DNA from 3 places in the Arthrobacter sp. NPDC056727 genome. Region 2 is predicted to be linked to each of the others. Evidence: predicted binding sites of a transcription regulator. Region 2 holds the regulator's gene; each other region holds the start of a gene.
What was found. The regulator HrcA, encoded in region 2, represses chaperone genes, less so after heat shock. The targets are predictions, from matches to a motif close to TTNGCACTCGNNNNNNNCGAGTGCNAA.
Positions count from the first base shown of each region.

Region 1: the regulator HrcA is predicted to act here: its motif matches at 2,116-2,142, upstream of ACFRAH_RS23300 (Hsp20/alpha crystallin family protein).
Region 3: the regulator HrcA is predicted to act here: its motif matches at 2,436-2,462, upstream of groL (chaperonin GroEL).

Region 1 is NZ_JBHTZA010000040.1:159-4,649, forward strand. It holds gene ACFRAH_RS23275 (hypothetical protein) at 1-145, opposite strand, end outside; gene ACFRAH_RS23280 (hypothetical protein) at 291-533, opposite strand; gene ACFRAH_RS23285 (phosphatase PAP2 family protein) at 672-1,433, shown strand; gene ACFRAH_RS23290 (MmcQ/YjbR family DNA-binding protein) at 1,437-1,742, shown strand; gene ACFRAH_RS23295 (MerR family transcriptional regulator) at 1,743-2,084, opposite strand; gene ACFRAH_RS23300 (Hsp20/alpha crystallin family protein) at 2,221-2,643, shown strand; gene ACFRAH_RS23305 (J domain-containing protein) at 2,747-3,100, shown strand; gene ACFRAH_RS23310 (hypothetical protein) at 3,134-3,523, shown strand; gene ACFRAH_RS23315 (AAA family ATPase) at 3,537-4,491, opposite strand, start outside.
Region 2 is NZ_JBHTZA010000008.1:23,047-27,537, reverse strand. It holds gene lepA (translation elongation factor 4) at 1-20, shown strand, start outside; gene hemW (radical SAM family heme chaperone HemW) at 57-1,286, shown strand; gene ACFRAH_RS09855 (DUF4870 domain-containing protein) at 1,369-1,788, opposite strand; gene ACFRAH_RS09850 (DUF3097 domain-containing protein) at 1,932-2,786, opposite strand; gene hrcA (heat-inducible transcriptional repressor HrcA) at 3,011-4,024, shown strand; gene dnaJ (molecular chaperone DnaJ) at 4,083-4,491, shown strand, end outside.
Region 3 is NZ_JBHTZA010000002.1:29,441-33,931, forward strand. It holds gene ACFRAH_RS01935 (DUF3263 domain-containing protein) at 1-29, shown strand, start outside; gene ACFRAH_RS01940 (LytR C-terminal domain-containing protein) at 79-714, shown strand; gene ACFRAH_RS01945 (cold-shock protein) at 873-1,076, shown strand; gene ACFRAH_RS01950 (ABC transporter substrate-binding protein) at 1,076-2,350, shown strand; gene groL (chaperonin GroEL) at 2,641-4,269, shown strand; gene ACFRAH_RS01960 (RNase H family protein) at 4,374-4,491, shown strand, end outside.

The DNA of each region.
Region 1 (4,491 bases), on a different contig from region 2:
AGTTCAGCGGTCCGGCGGCGATGGTGATCGCCACGGTCCCGGCCTCCGTGCAGGAGTCCGGGGAACCGCTGAAGTAGCCCCGCTGGAATGCGGCAAAAACGCCGATGATGAGCCAAATGACCACAAGCAGTCCGATGATCCTCACGGCAGCCTCCGTAGCCCCGTCGCCACTTCAATGTGCAACCAATTATCCACCGCGTCCGTCATTCAGGACAGGGCTACCGCAACGGGTCTATCGGTTTTGCCGGCCGGTTCCCCGGCTTCACACAGTTCGCGTGGCGGGGAGGCGCCTAGCTGGGTTCGGTGGTGTCCACCGGAGTTTCCTCGACGTCCGGGGTGTCCTCCGCCGTGGCAATCTGGTCGTCGCCGGGAGTTTTGGCGTCCGCGCCGTTCCTGCCCTCCTCCGGTTCGAAGGTGTTCGGCTCACCCGCACCCACTGCGACGCCGGTGCCCGAGTCCGGGACGCCGTCCCCGTGGGTCTGCGGTGAAGTGCCGCTGCCCTGGTCTTCCTGGCCGGTTCCTTCAGTGCTCATGTTGTCTCCTGAGACCTCGTGGGGCTGGAAGTTTTACGGTAACAGCGGGGGAGGACATCCGTAAGGGGGCTTAGGATTTCACTTCTAGACAGTTTTCTACTCAGCGCACAGGCGGTCTTTCAGGTGGCAGATGAATCAGTGAGCAAACAGGGGCGTTGGCGCGTTTTCCACGACAAGTTTGTGGTGGAAGAGCGCTTCATGGAACCCGGCGCAAGGAAGGGCCTCTACGCGACGGCGATCATCCTCGCCGTCATCGGGGCAACGGTCTTCTTCTTCACGCTCGCCGGCGTCCTGCAGCACGACGGGCTGGCCAGCGCTGACGGCGAGGCGCAGAAATGGCTCCTCACCACCCGGTCGGGAGCGCTGACCGTGGTGATGATCATCCTTGCGATCATCTTCGGGCCGGTGGGGCTGCCCATCATCGTCCTCGTTGTGACGGTGGCGTGGGGCATCATGGCGAAGCACGCCTGGCGGCCCATCCTGCTGGCGGCGGCCATGCTGACCGGCGTCGGGCTGGCGCAGCTCATCGGCAGGTCCGTCGAAAGGGAACGCCCGCCCGTGGACCAGATGCTGTTCGGCGCCGACCAAACATTTTCCTTCCCCTCAGGCCATGTCCTGGGCGCGTCTGACTTCCTGCTGATAACGGCTTTCCTGGTCTTTTCCCGCCGCCGGAAACCAAAGACAACGGTGGTTGGTTTTGTCTTCGCCATCGTCGGAGTAATCCTGGCGTCCGTCAGCCGGCTGTACCTCGGCTACCACTGGCTGAGCGACGCCGTGGCCTCCGTTGCGCTCTCGCTGGTGGTGCTCGGCGCCGTGATTGCCGTGGACACCTGGCGCACCGCGCGGATACCCGGCGAAGAGGTCACGGGGGAGCTGTCCAAGGCGGACAGCCAGGATTAGGGCGTGGCCACCGAAGCCGATGTCCGCAGGATCTGCGTTGCCCTGCCGGGCGTGACCGAGCGGCCCAGCTGGAACCAGCCGGCCTGGTTCGCCAGGACCCTGATGGCCCGCATCTGGGAACCGGACGTGTTGACGGTCAAGACAACAGAGCGTGAAGCCCTCGCCGGAACGGATCCGGAAACGTACTTCTGGACGCCGCACCATGAGCGGTCACCCCAGTTGGTCCTGGTCCGGCTTTCAAGGGTCGACGGCGGCCAGCTCGCCGAACTGCTCGAGGATTCCTTCCTGCTCGCCGGCGGCCGGCTGTAGTCACTGGCCGCCGCCCCGGCCTGTTGACCCGGCCGGCCGGCCGCCGTCGTCACCGGTGCCGCGGGCGCGTTTCAGCTGCCGCCGCAGGCGGGCATTGTCCATCTCCAGTTCGAGCACCTTGGCAATCCCCGCCAGGTTGAGCCCCTCCTCCAGGAGTTCAGCAATGCGGCGCAGGACCGCCAGGTCAGCCTCGCTGTACTGGCGGGTGCCGCCCTCGGTTCTTTCCGGGGTCAGCAGGCCGCGGCGCTCATAGAGCCGGATGTTCTGCTGGCCGGTTCCCACGAGCTCCGCCACAACGGAAATGGCGTACAGCCGGCGCCCGGCACTGTTCCGGTCGTGCATGCGATTCCCGTCCAGATTTCTCGATTTTCCTCTTGCACCAGTCTGTCACCAGTGCTATAAAAAATCTATATCCACCACCATAGATAAAGCGCGGTGGGTAGCCATAAAACCTACATGCTGAAGGGAGTGGGAAATGATGCTAGTCCGTACCGACCCGTTCCGTGAGCTGGACCGGCTCACCCAGCAGGTCTTCGGAACAGCAGCCCGTCCGGCGGCCATGCCGATGGATGCGTGGCAGGAAGACGGGGAGTTTGTGGTGGCGTTTGACCTGCCCGGGATTTCCCCGGACGACGTTGATCTGAACGTTGAAAGGAACGTCCTCACTGTCCGGGCGGAGCGCCGTGATGCCACCCAGCCCAACGTCGAGCTGGTGGTCTCCGAGCGGCCTCGCGGCGTCTTCAGCCGCCAGCTCATTCTTGGCGACACCCTGGATGCGGACAGCATCAGGGCCAGCTACGACCTTGGCGTGCTGACGCTGCGGATCCCGGTTGCCGAGCAGGCAAAGCCGCGGAAGATCGAGATCGAAAGCAAGGGCCAGCTGCACCAGATCGGGACGTAGACGGCCGGCGTGCTGACAGGGGCGGCCTGCGGTTCCGAACGATACCCCAGGCCGCCCCGCCGCGGCGCAACAAACATCCTTCCAACTGCAACAGGCTTGTGTGATGACCAGCCACCCACCGGATCACTATGCGGTGCTGCAGATTCCGCATGAAGCGTCGCAGCAGGAGATCGCCCGCGCCTACCGCGCCCTGATGCGCCGCCACCATCCGGACGTTGCCGGCGGTGAAGCGGTACCGGCCGAATTGGAACTCGTCATGCAGGCCTTCGCCGTGCTCCGCGACCCCAAACGCCGTGCAGCCTATGACCGGGAGGTCCTTGCCGCTGCTCCGGGTGAACCCGCCGGGGCTCAACAACATGCCAGGAAGCCACAAGACGTCCCCGTCCGCGTGATCCGGCACCGGGAACCTCCGCTGCGCGTGACGCCAGTCCGGTGGGAGAGCGGACCGCGGGCCTGATTCCGATCTGAATAACAGAGGAGAACCACAGCCATGAGTGATTGGCGCCGCTACGACTCCCACCTGATCCCTGCCTTCCATGAGCGCTTCGAACAGCGCTGGGGCAAGGGCACAGCGCCGTTCCTGGACCCCGAGGCCCACGAGGAGCCCATGCCGCGCGCACAGTGGATCAATCCCGCCACCGGTGCCGCACTGGCTGTGGTGCCCATATGGTCCGACGACGACCACCAGCACCGCTCGTTCGGGGTGTTCTATCTGCCGCCATTCGGGGACATCTGGGTGCTTCGCCCGGGTCTCACACAGTTCCTGGAGCCCGGCGGGGACAGCCCCGCCAGCCAGGTGGCCCTGCGGAACGATGCTTTCCGCAAAGCAGTGTCCCACGCCAACGAATTCCTCTTCGGTCCGCCCCCGCTCGTGGACTGACTCCGCTGGCGGGCTACGGCGCCCCGGCGAAGCCGACAGTCCCCGGGCCCGGCCCGCCGTAGCCCACGGTCCCGGAGTCCGGCCCGAAAAAACCAGGCCCCGGGAAACCGGGCCCGCCAACCCCGCCAAACCCGGGCCCGGGGAAGCCGGGTCCGCCGAAACCGCCCTGTCCGTCCCCGCCGCCGGCGGGGCCGCTGCCCAGCAGACTCCTGGTGAGGGCCTCGCCGTCGGCCATCAGTTCTTCCACAGCCTCCAACAGGTGACTGTCCTGCACGGGTGCGCCGTCCAGTGCGGCACGCACGACGGCCCGGCGGACCAGTTCACGCGCGAACGAGGCCGTGGTCCCCTCGGTGCGGGCGGCGGCGTCCCGAACGGCATCCGCGCTGAACGGAATGCCGCGTGCATACAGGGTGACCAGCCCAATGCGCTCGTCCAGCGCCGGCAGCGGAATGTCCACGGCCAGATCCACCCGGCCGGGGCGCTGGGCGAGGGCACGCTCGAGCATGTCCACCCGGTTGGTGGTGAGGACAAACGCGACGTCGGCGTCGTGATCCAGGCCGTCCATGGCATCCAGCACCTCGAACAGCAGCGGCTGCGGCCCGTGCCCGAAGCTCCGGTCCTCGGCAATCAGGTCGCAGTCCTCCAGCACAACGATGGACGGCTGAAGTGCCCGGGCCATGGCGGCTGCCTCGGAAATCCTGGCCAGTGATCCTCCGGACAACAGGATCGCCGTGATACCCGTGCTCTGGCTCAACAGGTACCGCACCGTGTGGGTCTTGCCGGTCCCCGGCCGGCCGTAGAGCAGGATGCCGCGTTTCAGGTGCTGGCCGTACTCGCTCAGCGACTCCCGGTGCGCGGCGATGCCCAAAGCGTGATCGGCCACTTTTTGAAGCAGCCCCTGGGGGAGGATGACGTCGGAGGCGGTGAGTCCGGGCCGGGCATGGAAGGTCACGCCGCCGGTGCTCGGC
Region 2 (4,491 bases):
AGGACAAGGCCAAGAAGTAGTGATGACCGTGGCCGGAATCTCCGGAGGCCGCACCCATGCCTAGCGTTCTTCCCCTGGGCGACCCAGCACCGTCGGACGGCCTGCTGCCGCCGCAGGCGCTGGAGGGTGCAGCCAACCGGGCCTTCGGACTGTATGTGCACATCCCGTTTTGTGCTGTGCGCTGCGGTTACTGCGACTTCAACACCTACACGGCAACAGAGCTAGGCGGCGGGGCGTCCCAGGACGCCTACGCCTCCACCGCCATCTCGGAAGTGGACTTTGCCGCGCGGGTCCTTGAAGAGTCGGGGCTGCCGGCCCGGAAGCTGAGCACAGTGTTCTTCGGCGGCGGCACGCCGACGCTGCTGCCGGCCGAGGACCTGGCCAGAATCCTCCGCGCCGCCATCGACCGGTGGGGGATCGAACCGGGCGCCGAAGTGACCACGGAGGCCAACCCGGACTCGGTCACGCCGGAATCCCTGCAGCTGCTCGCCGATGCGGGCTTCACCCGGGTCTCGTTCGGCATGCAGTCCGCTGTGCCGCACGTGCTGAAGGTCCTGGACCGCACCCACACGCCCAGCCGTGTCCCGCTCGTGGTGCAGTGGGCGCGCGACGCCGGCCTGGCAGTCAGCCTGGACCTGATCTACGGCACACCGGGCGAGTCAATGGAGGACTGGCGCTTTTCGCTTGAGACTGCGCTGTCCTACCAGCCGGACCACATCAGCGCCTACGCGCTGATCGTGGAGGACGGCACCAAGCTCGCAGCCCAGATCCGCCGTGGCGAAGTTCCCGGAATCGACGACGACGACCACGCCGACAAGTACGAACTCGCCGACCGGATGATCACCGAAGCGGGGCTGCACTGGTACGAGGTCAGCAACTGGTCCGCGACGCCGGATCAGGCCTGCCGCCACAACCTCGCCTATTGGCGCGGGGATGACTGGTGGGGCATCGGTCCCGGCGCTCACTCGCATGTGGGCGGGGTGCGCTGGTGGAACGTCAAGCACCCCACCGCCTATGCCGGCCGGCTCGGCTCAGGTGCCTCGCCAGCGGCCGGCCGCGAGACGCTCGATGCCGAAACGCGGGGCGTCGAAAAGGTCATGCTTGAGGCCCGGCTGTCCTCAGGGATCGAGACGGCCGCCCTTTCGCCGTCCGGACGAAAGGCCGTGGCCGGGCTGATCGCCGACGGCCTCGTGGTGCCGGAGGAGGCGTTCAAGGGGCGTCTGGTCCTCACGCTGAAGGGCCGCCTGCTGGCCGATGCCGTGGTCCGCCGGATCCTGCCTGACTGATCCCTTAAAACCAACGCGGGGCCAGTTACAGCCCAATATCCTCGAAGGATCGGGCTGTAACTGACCCCGCGTTTCGTTTTCGCTACTTGATCCAGCGGAGGTTGTACTGGTAACGGTGCGGCTGGCCCTTGTTGACGTGGACGCCCGCGGACACCGCGAAGCAGGTCAGCGCAATCCAGATCAGCGTGGCTATGACGGCGAACAGGTTTCCGACGACGGGAAGCAGCACCAGGAGGTTCGCCACGAAGGCCGCGATGGTGGGCGGCAGGGTGAAGTTGAGCGCTTCCTTGGACTCCTGCGCGGTGAAGGGCCCGCGGTCGCGGAAGATGAGGTAGATCAGCAGCGCCGGAACGCAGCCGAGGATGCCGCCGAAGTGCGCCAGGGTGGCCCACTGCCGGTCTTCGCCGGCGGTCAGCGGAAGAGCGTTGGCCGGTACGCCATGGTACTGGGGCAGGTCCTGGCCGGACTGTGTGTCCCTGCGGTCGCGAGCGTCTTCTGCCACGGTGTCTTCCTTTTGCTTGCGTTGGTGCGTTGGTGCTTTGGTGCGGCGCCGGGCCCGCGGTGCGGTGACGCCGTACCAAGGATACCGGGCCGTTGGGGCAATCGCTGGCTCGACGCTGAAACCCGGAACCGCCGCGGCGGGAACTACGGCACGGTCAGGAAATCGATGACCTCTTCCACGCGGCCCAGCAGCGCGGGCTCGAGGTCGGCATAGGTGCGGACGGCGCCCAGGAGTTTCTGCCAGCCCAGGCCAATGTCCTCCTTGGTCTCGTGCGGCCAGCCGAAGGCGGTCAGGATGCCCGTTTTCCAGTCCGTGCCGCGCGGCACCACAGGCCACTGCGGAATCCCCAGCACCGACGGCCGGATCGCCTGCCAGACGTCGACGTACGGGTGGCCCACGATCAACACGTTTCCGGCAGCTCCGGGGGAGGCCATCACGGCGTCCGCGATCCTGGACTCCTTGGAGTCGGGGACCAAGTGGTCCACCAGAACGCCCAGCCTGCGGCCGGGACCGGGGCGGAAGGAAGCAACTGCCGCCGCCAGGTCGTCGATGCCGTGCAGGGGTTCGACGACGATACCCTCCACCCGGAGGTCGTCGCCCCAGACTTTTTCCACCAGTTCGGCATCATGCTTGCCCTCGACCCAAATGCGGCTGGCCTTGGCCACCTGGGCGCGCTGCCCTTCCACCCGAACCGAGCCCGACGCCGTCCGTGCGGCAGTGCCGGACCCTGCCGGCTTGGCCTTGGGAGCCGGGGGCATCAGGCGGATCGGCTGTCCGTCCAGGAGGAATCCGAAGCCAAGCTTGAAGGACCGGGACTTGCCGCGGCGGTCCTCGAGCGCCACCACGTGCATGCCGCCGGACTTCTCCACCCGGGTCACCGCGCCCACCCAGCCGGACTGGACGTCCTCGAGCACCATCCCGCGCTCCACCGGCACCTCGGGCAGGCTGCTCTTGGCAGGCGCCGCAATCTCCTGCGGGCCCCAGTTCTGGTACTGCATTCGTTCACCGCTTTGCATTAGGAATTTGCACAGGAAGGAGCCGCTCCGGCAGCGTGCGTGCCGCCGGGGGACAGGCGCCCGGAATTTCGCCCGGAGCGGTACCAATGCTAACAACGCGGCGACTCATATTAGACTTGTTAGCACTTAGGCATGTCGAGTGCTAACCACGGCGTTTGCGGGCGGGATTGACGCCCGGCGCGGTTATGGCCAAAAGGAGGTGGACTGTGAGCGAACCACGGAAGCTTGAGGTGCTGCGCGCCATCGTGGAGGACTATGTCCACTCCCGCGAACCTGTCGGCTCCAAGGCGCTGGTGGAGCGCCACCACCTGGGCGTTTCCAGCGCCACGATCCGCAACGACATGGCGGCATTGGAGGACGAGGGCCTCATTACGGCCCCGCACACCAGCGCCGGCAGGATCCCCACGGACAAGGGTTACCGCCTTTTCGTCGACCAGATCTCGGCGGTCAAGCCGCTCTCGCCGGCGGAGAAACGAGCCATCCAGACCCTGCTCGAGGGCTCCGAGGACCTTGACGACGTCCTGGACCGGACGGCCAGGCTCCTGTCCCAGCTGACCAACCAGGTCGCCGTCGTACAGTACCCGCACCTGAGCCGCGCCGTGGTCCGGCACATCGAATTCGTGCTGCTGGCGCCCCGAAAGGTGCTGATCGTGCTGATCGCCGATTCCGGAAAGGTGGACCAGCGTGTTGTCGACGTCGGGCAGGACCTGTCAGACGACACACTCGCGGCCCTGCGCACCCGGTTCCTGACAGGCGTGGCCGGAACGCCGGTGGCAATCCTGCCCCAGCACCTGGCCGCCGTCGTGGCGGGCTGCGCACCCGCCGAGCGCCATGCGGCTGTTGCCCTCGGGAAGGGGCTGGAAGGCCTCGCCCACAACAGTCGGGAAGACCGGATGGTCATGGCCGGAACGGCCAACCTCGCGCGGTCCAACGTGGACTTCCCGCTGAGCATCGGACCCGTCCTGGAGGCCCTCGAGGAGCAGGTGGTTATGCTGCAGCTCCTGAGCGACATGGCCCACGACCCGCGGGGAGTGGCCGTCAGCATCGGCCGCGAAAACCCTTACGATGGGCTGGCCGAAGCGTCGGTGGTGGCCACCGGCTACGGCCCCGACGCCAGCGCCAAGGTGGGCATCCTCGGCCCCACCCGGATGGACTATCCCACCACCATGGCCGCCGTGCGCGCGGTGGCCCGCTACCTTTCGAGGATTCTGGGACCGTGACAGCACTCCCCGGACATCCTCTGACCACAGGCAGTACAACCAGGAAGAGATACGAACTTTGAGCAGCCACTACGACGTTCTTGGAGTCTCCCCGGAAGCCACCGGCGAAGAGATCAAAAAGGCCTACCGCAAGCTGGCCCGCTCCCTTCACCCGGACGTCAACCCGGGCGACGACGCCGCGGAACGGTTCAAGGCCGTGACCCACGCCTATGAGGTGCTGTCCGATCCGCAGAAGCGCCGGGTCTACGACACCACCGGCAACGAGAACGGCACCGACAACGGCTTCGGCGGCGGCTACGCCGGCCAAGGCTTCGCGTTCCAGGACATCTTCGACACCTTCTTCGGCGCCGGCGGCACCTCCGGGCCGGCGTCCCGCGTCCGCCGCGGCCAGGACGCACTTATCAGCGTCCGGATCGACCTGCGCGACGCCGTTTTCGGCGTCAACAAGAAGCTGGAAGTGGACACGG
Region 3 (4,491 bases), on a different contig from region 2:
CTGCACGCCGCCTTGGATCTGACGCGTAATTGCTAGTGCCGCACTGCCGGCGAAAACCAACAAGGACGCCTGTTTACCATGACTAATTTTGCTCGGGACGAATTCGACAGGGTGCCTGAGGTCTCCTCCCGGCAGGGCGTACACCGCGCTGTCTCCGCGCCGTCCCGCCCCAAGTTGTGGCCGATCCTTTCCGTTGGGATCGGGGCCCTCGCCGTGGGCCTTGTTGCATTCCTCCTGCTGCCGCAGCTGGGCTTCCAGCCCGCCATCACACCGCCGTCCGCCGCGGCAGCCGGCACCCCGGCGTCGGCCAGCGCAACGGCCTCCGGAAGTGCGACGCCCAGCAGCACCGGCACGGCGTCGCAGTCCACGGCTGCCTCCGAACCGGCTTCCCCCTCCACGCTGGAGCCCGCCACCTCTGAAACCATCGCCCCTGCGGCCCTCGACAAGTCGCAGCCGGTCGACATCTTCAACGGAACGCTGACCTCCGGCCTGGCCGGACGCGTGGGCGCCACGGTCCAGTCAGATGGCTGGGTGCTCGGCGAGGTGGCGAACTGGCAGGGGTCGCCCCAGCAGCAGTCCGTGATCTTCTACTCCGACGCCGCACACCGCGCCAACGCCGAGGCACTCAGTGCACTGCTGAACATCCCCACGCTCGTGGAAAGCGCGGACTTCCCGACGTCCGTTGCCGTGGTGCTCGGCCCCGGCTACCAGTAGCCATCCCGGTTACGCCTGAATAACTATTGCCTCCGCCCGGGGCAGCCGGCCTGCGCCGCCGAGGTCCTGTTTGGATAGAGTGAAGGCAGGCTTCAAGGCGTAATTCACGGCACACACCGACGTGGGCCTTACGGGAGCAAGCTGAAAGTGTGGGGATCATGGCATTGGGAACCGTGAAGTGGTTCAACGCGGAAAAAGGCTACGGCTTCATTACTGTTGACGACTCGGGCGACGACGTCTTTGTGCACTGGTCGGCCATCCAGACCGACGGGTACCGTTCCCTTGAGGAAGGCCAGCGCGTGGAGCTGGAACTGGGCGAAGGCGAAAAAGGTCCGCAGGCAGAAATGGTCCGGCCCGTCTAGTGGCACGCGGCACAGGTTTCCGGAGTACTGCTGTCTGGGGCACCGCCGTTGTGCTGGCACTCGGCGCCTGCTCCGGATCCGGAGACAATGCCCGGACGGCTCCCGTTGAGGCCAGCGGCGACGGAACCCTGCGGATCGGGCTGATCCTCGACAACACCGGGTCCCAGGCCTTCCTGAACGCCGCCCAACTGGCCGCGGCCAAGCTCGCCGTCCAGCAGATCAACGCTGCAGGCGGGCACAAGGGCCGGCCCGTGGAGCTGCTGCCCGAAACCACCGGCGGCGACACCGCCGCGCAGGCCCGGGAGCTCGTCAACGCCAAGGCTGATGCCGTCATCGGCCCCACCGATTCAAGCCGCGCCCCGGCCGCCATCGACGTGCTGTCCAAGGCCGGGATCACACTCATCTCTCCCGCCAACACGGCCCCGGAACTCAGCAGCTACAAGAGCGGCGGCTACTACTTCCGCACAGCGGCGGCGGACACCGCCCAGGCGCCTGTTCTGGTGAAAATCGCCAAGGACGCCGGAGCCAAGCGACTCGCGGTGGTCTACGAGGACGGCACCTACGGCCAGGAATTATCGTCAGCGGTTTCCGCTTCCGCCAAGGCCGGTGGTCTGGACCCCGTGACGCTCACCGGCTTCAAGGCTGGCGAGGCCCGGACGGCGGCGTCGGCCACCCGCGACGCGGCGCCGGACGCCGTCGTCGTCATTGCCCGGGACGGTGCGCAGGGCGCCATTGCCGAGCTCGCCAACGCCGGGCTGCCGGGCAACAAGCTCATCCTGGCCGACGGCGCTTTCAGGCAGTACGGCTCCGACCTCGGCTCCAAGGCGCTGGAGGGCGCACGCGCCCTGGTGCCCGGCGCCTTCCCGTCCGCGCACTTCCAGGCTGAACTGGTGGCCGTCGATCCGGGACTCAAGGACATGACGTTCGCGGCGGAGACCTATGACGCCGTGAACCTCGCGGCCCTGGCCGCCGCCGCGGCGGAGGACGACGCCGGTGCCTCCATCGCCGGGACGCTCATCTCCGTCTCCGGCGGCACGTCCGGCAGCCGTGGGTCCGCATCGCCGTCAGGCAAGCCGACTGCCTGCACGACGTACAAGGATTGCCTGGCGGCCATCCGGGACGGAAAGGCCATCGACTACGACGGCGAGTCGGGCCCCGTCCGCTTCGATACCAGCGGGGACGTGACCGCGGCGAAGTACATGGTGTTCACCTATGGGGCCGACAACAAGGCCACCCTCACGGGCAGTGAGGCCGCCGGCAGGTCCGCGGGCTGATCGCTGGCAGCGAATACTGCGCCGTAGTGCGGGATAAAGAAGAGGCATCTGCTTGCACTCTCCCCGGGGGAGTGCTAATTATTGATTAGCACTCCAGCGTGCCGACTGCTAAAGGGTCGTCCGGTTCCGGCCGGTACTGCCCCGGCGGCGGCGCAAGGAGCGAAAGAAACACCTGGTTGGGGTGAGATCCGGACTGTTGGGCGTACAGAGGCCTGCGGGAGGGATCGTCCGTCGCGGGCACCGCAGCGAGGTTCCTTCTTAACGACTGTCCCGAAAGGACTACTGCCGTTATGGCCAAGATCATTGCATTTGATGAAGAGGCACGCCGCGGTCTTGAGCGGGGCCTGAACATCCTCGCCGACGCCGTCAAGGTCACCCTCGGCCCGCGTGGCCGCAACGTCGTCCTCGAAAAGAAGTGGGGCGCCCCCACGATCACCAACGATGGTGTCTCCATCGCCAAGGAGATCGAGCTGGACGATCCCTACGAGAAGATCGGCGCCGAGCTGGTCAAGGAAGTTGCCAAGAAGACGGATGACGTCGCTGGCGACGGCACCACCACGGCCACCGTCCTGGCCCAGGCACTGGTCAAGGAAGGCCTGCGCAACGTCGCGGCCGGCGCTGACCCGCTGTCCCTCAAGCGCGGCATCGAGAAGGCCGTTGAGGCCGTCACCGCCGAACTGCTGGACTCCGCCAAGGAAATCGAAACCAAGGAAGAGATCGCCGCCACGGCTTCCATCTCCGCCGGTGACGACGAAATCGGCGCCCTGATCGCTGAAGCCCTCGACAAGGTGGGCAAGGAAGGCGTCATCACGGTCGAGGAGTCCAACACCTTCGGCCTCGAGCTGGAGCTCACCGAAGGCATGCGCTTCGACAAGGGCTACATCTCGGCGTACTTCGTCACGGACACTGAGCGCCAGGAAACGGTCCTCGAGGACCCGTACATCCTGATCGTCAACTCCAAGATCTCCAACGTCAAGGAACTGGTTGCTGTCCTCGAGAAGGTCATGCAGTCCAACAAGCCGCTGCTGATCATCGCTGAAGACATCGAGGGCGAGGCCCTGGCCACCCTGATCGTCAACAAGATCCGCGGCACCTTCAAGTCCGTCGCCGTCAAGGCTCCGGGCTTCGGTGACCGCCGCAAGGCGCAGCTGGCCGACATCGCCATCCTCACCGGCGGACAGGTTATCGCCGAGGAAGTCGGCCTCAAGCTTGAGACCGCGGGCCTGGACCTCCTGGGCAAGGCACGCAAGGTTGTCGTGACCAAGGACGAGACCACCATCGTCGAGGGTGCAGGCGACGCCGACCAGATCGCCGGCCGCGTTTCCCAGATCCGCGCCGAGATCGAAAACTCCGACTCCGACTACGACCGCGAGAAGCTGCAGGAGCGCCTGGCCAAGCTGGCCGGCGGCGTTGCAGTCATCAAGGCCGGTGCCGCCACGGAGGTTGAGCTCAAGGAGCGCAAGCACCGCATTGAGGACGCTGTCCGCAACGCCAAGGCTGCCGTCGAAGAAGGCATCGTTGCTGGTGGTGGCGTGGCCCTCATCCAGGCCGGCGCCAAGGCATTCGCCAACCTGCAGCTCGAAGGCGACGAAGCAACCGGTGCGAACATCGTCCGCGTTGCCATCGACGCCCCGCTGAAGCAGATCGCCTTCAACGCCGGCCTCGAGCCCGGCGTTGTGGTGGACAAGGTCCGCGGCCTGCCCGCCGGCCACGGCCTGAACGCAGCAACCGGCGAATACGTCGACCTGCTGGCTGCCGGTGTGAACGACCCCGTCAAGGTAACCCGCTCTGCCCTGCAGAACGCGGCTTCCATTGCCGGCCTGTTCCTCACCACCGAGGCCGTTGTGGCCGACAAGCCGGAGAAGTCTGCTCCGGCCGTCGGCGGCGGCGACGACATGGGCGGCATGGGCGGCTTCTAGCCTCCCGCTGATCCCAGCTGGCTAAAGAGTGCGGCTCCCTCCACGGAGGGGGCCGCACTTTTTGTCTGCGCATTTTTGTCCCCGCGGTCTGGCAGGATGGTTCGGTGACGATTACTGCAGCAGCCGACGGTTCGGCATTGGGAAACCCGGGTCCCGCAGGGTGGGCCTGGTATGTGAACGACGACTGCTGGCGGGCCGGCGGCTGGCCGCACGGGACCAACA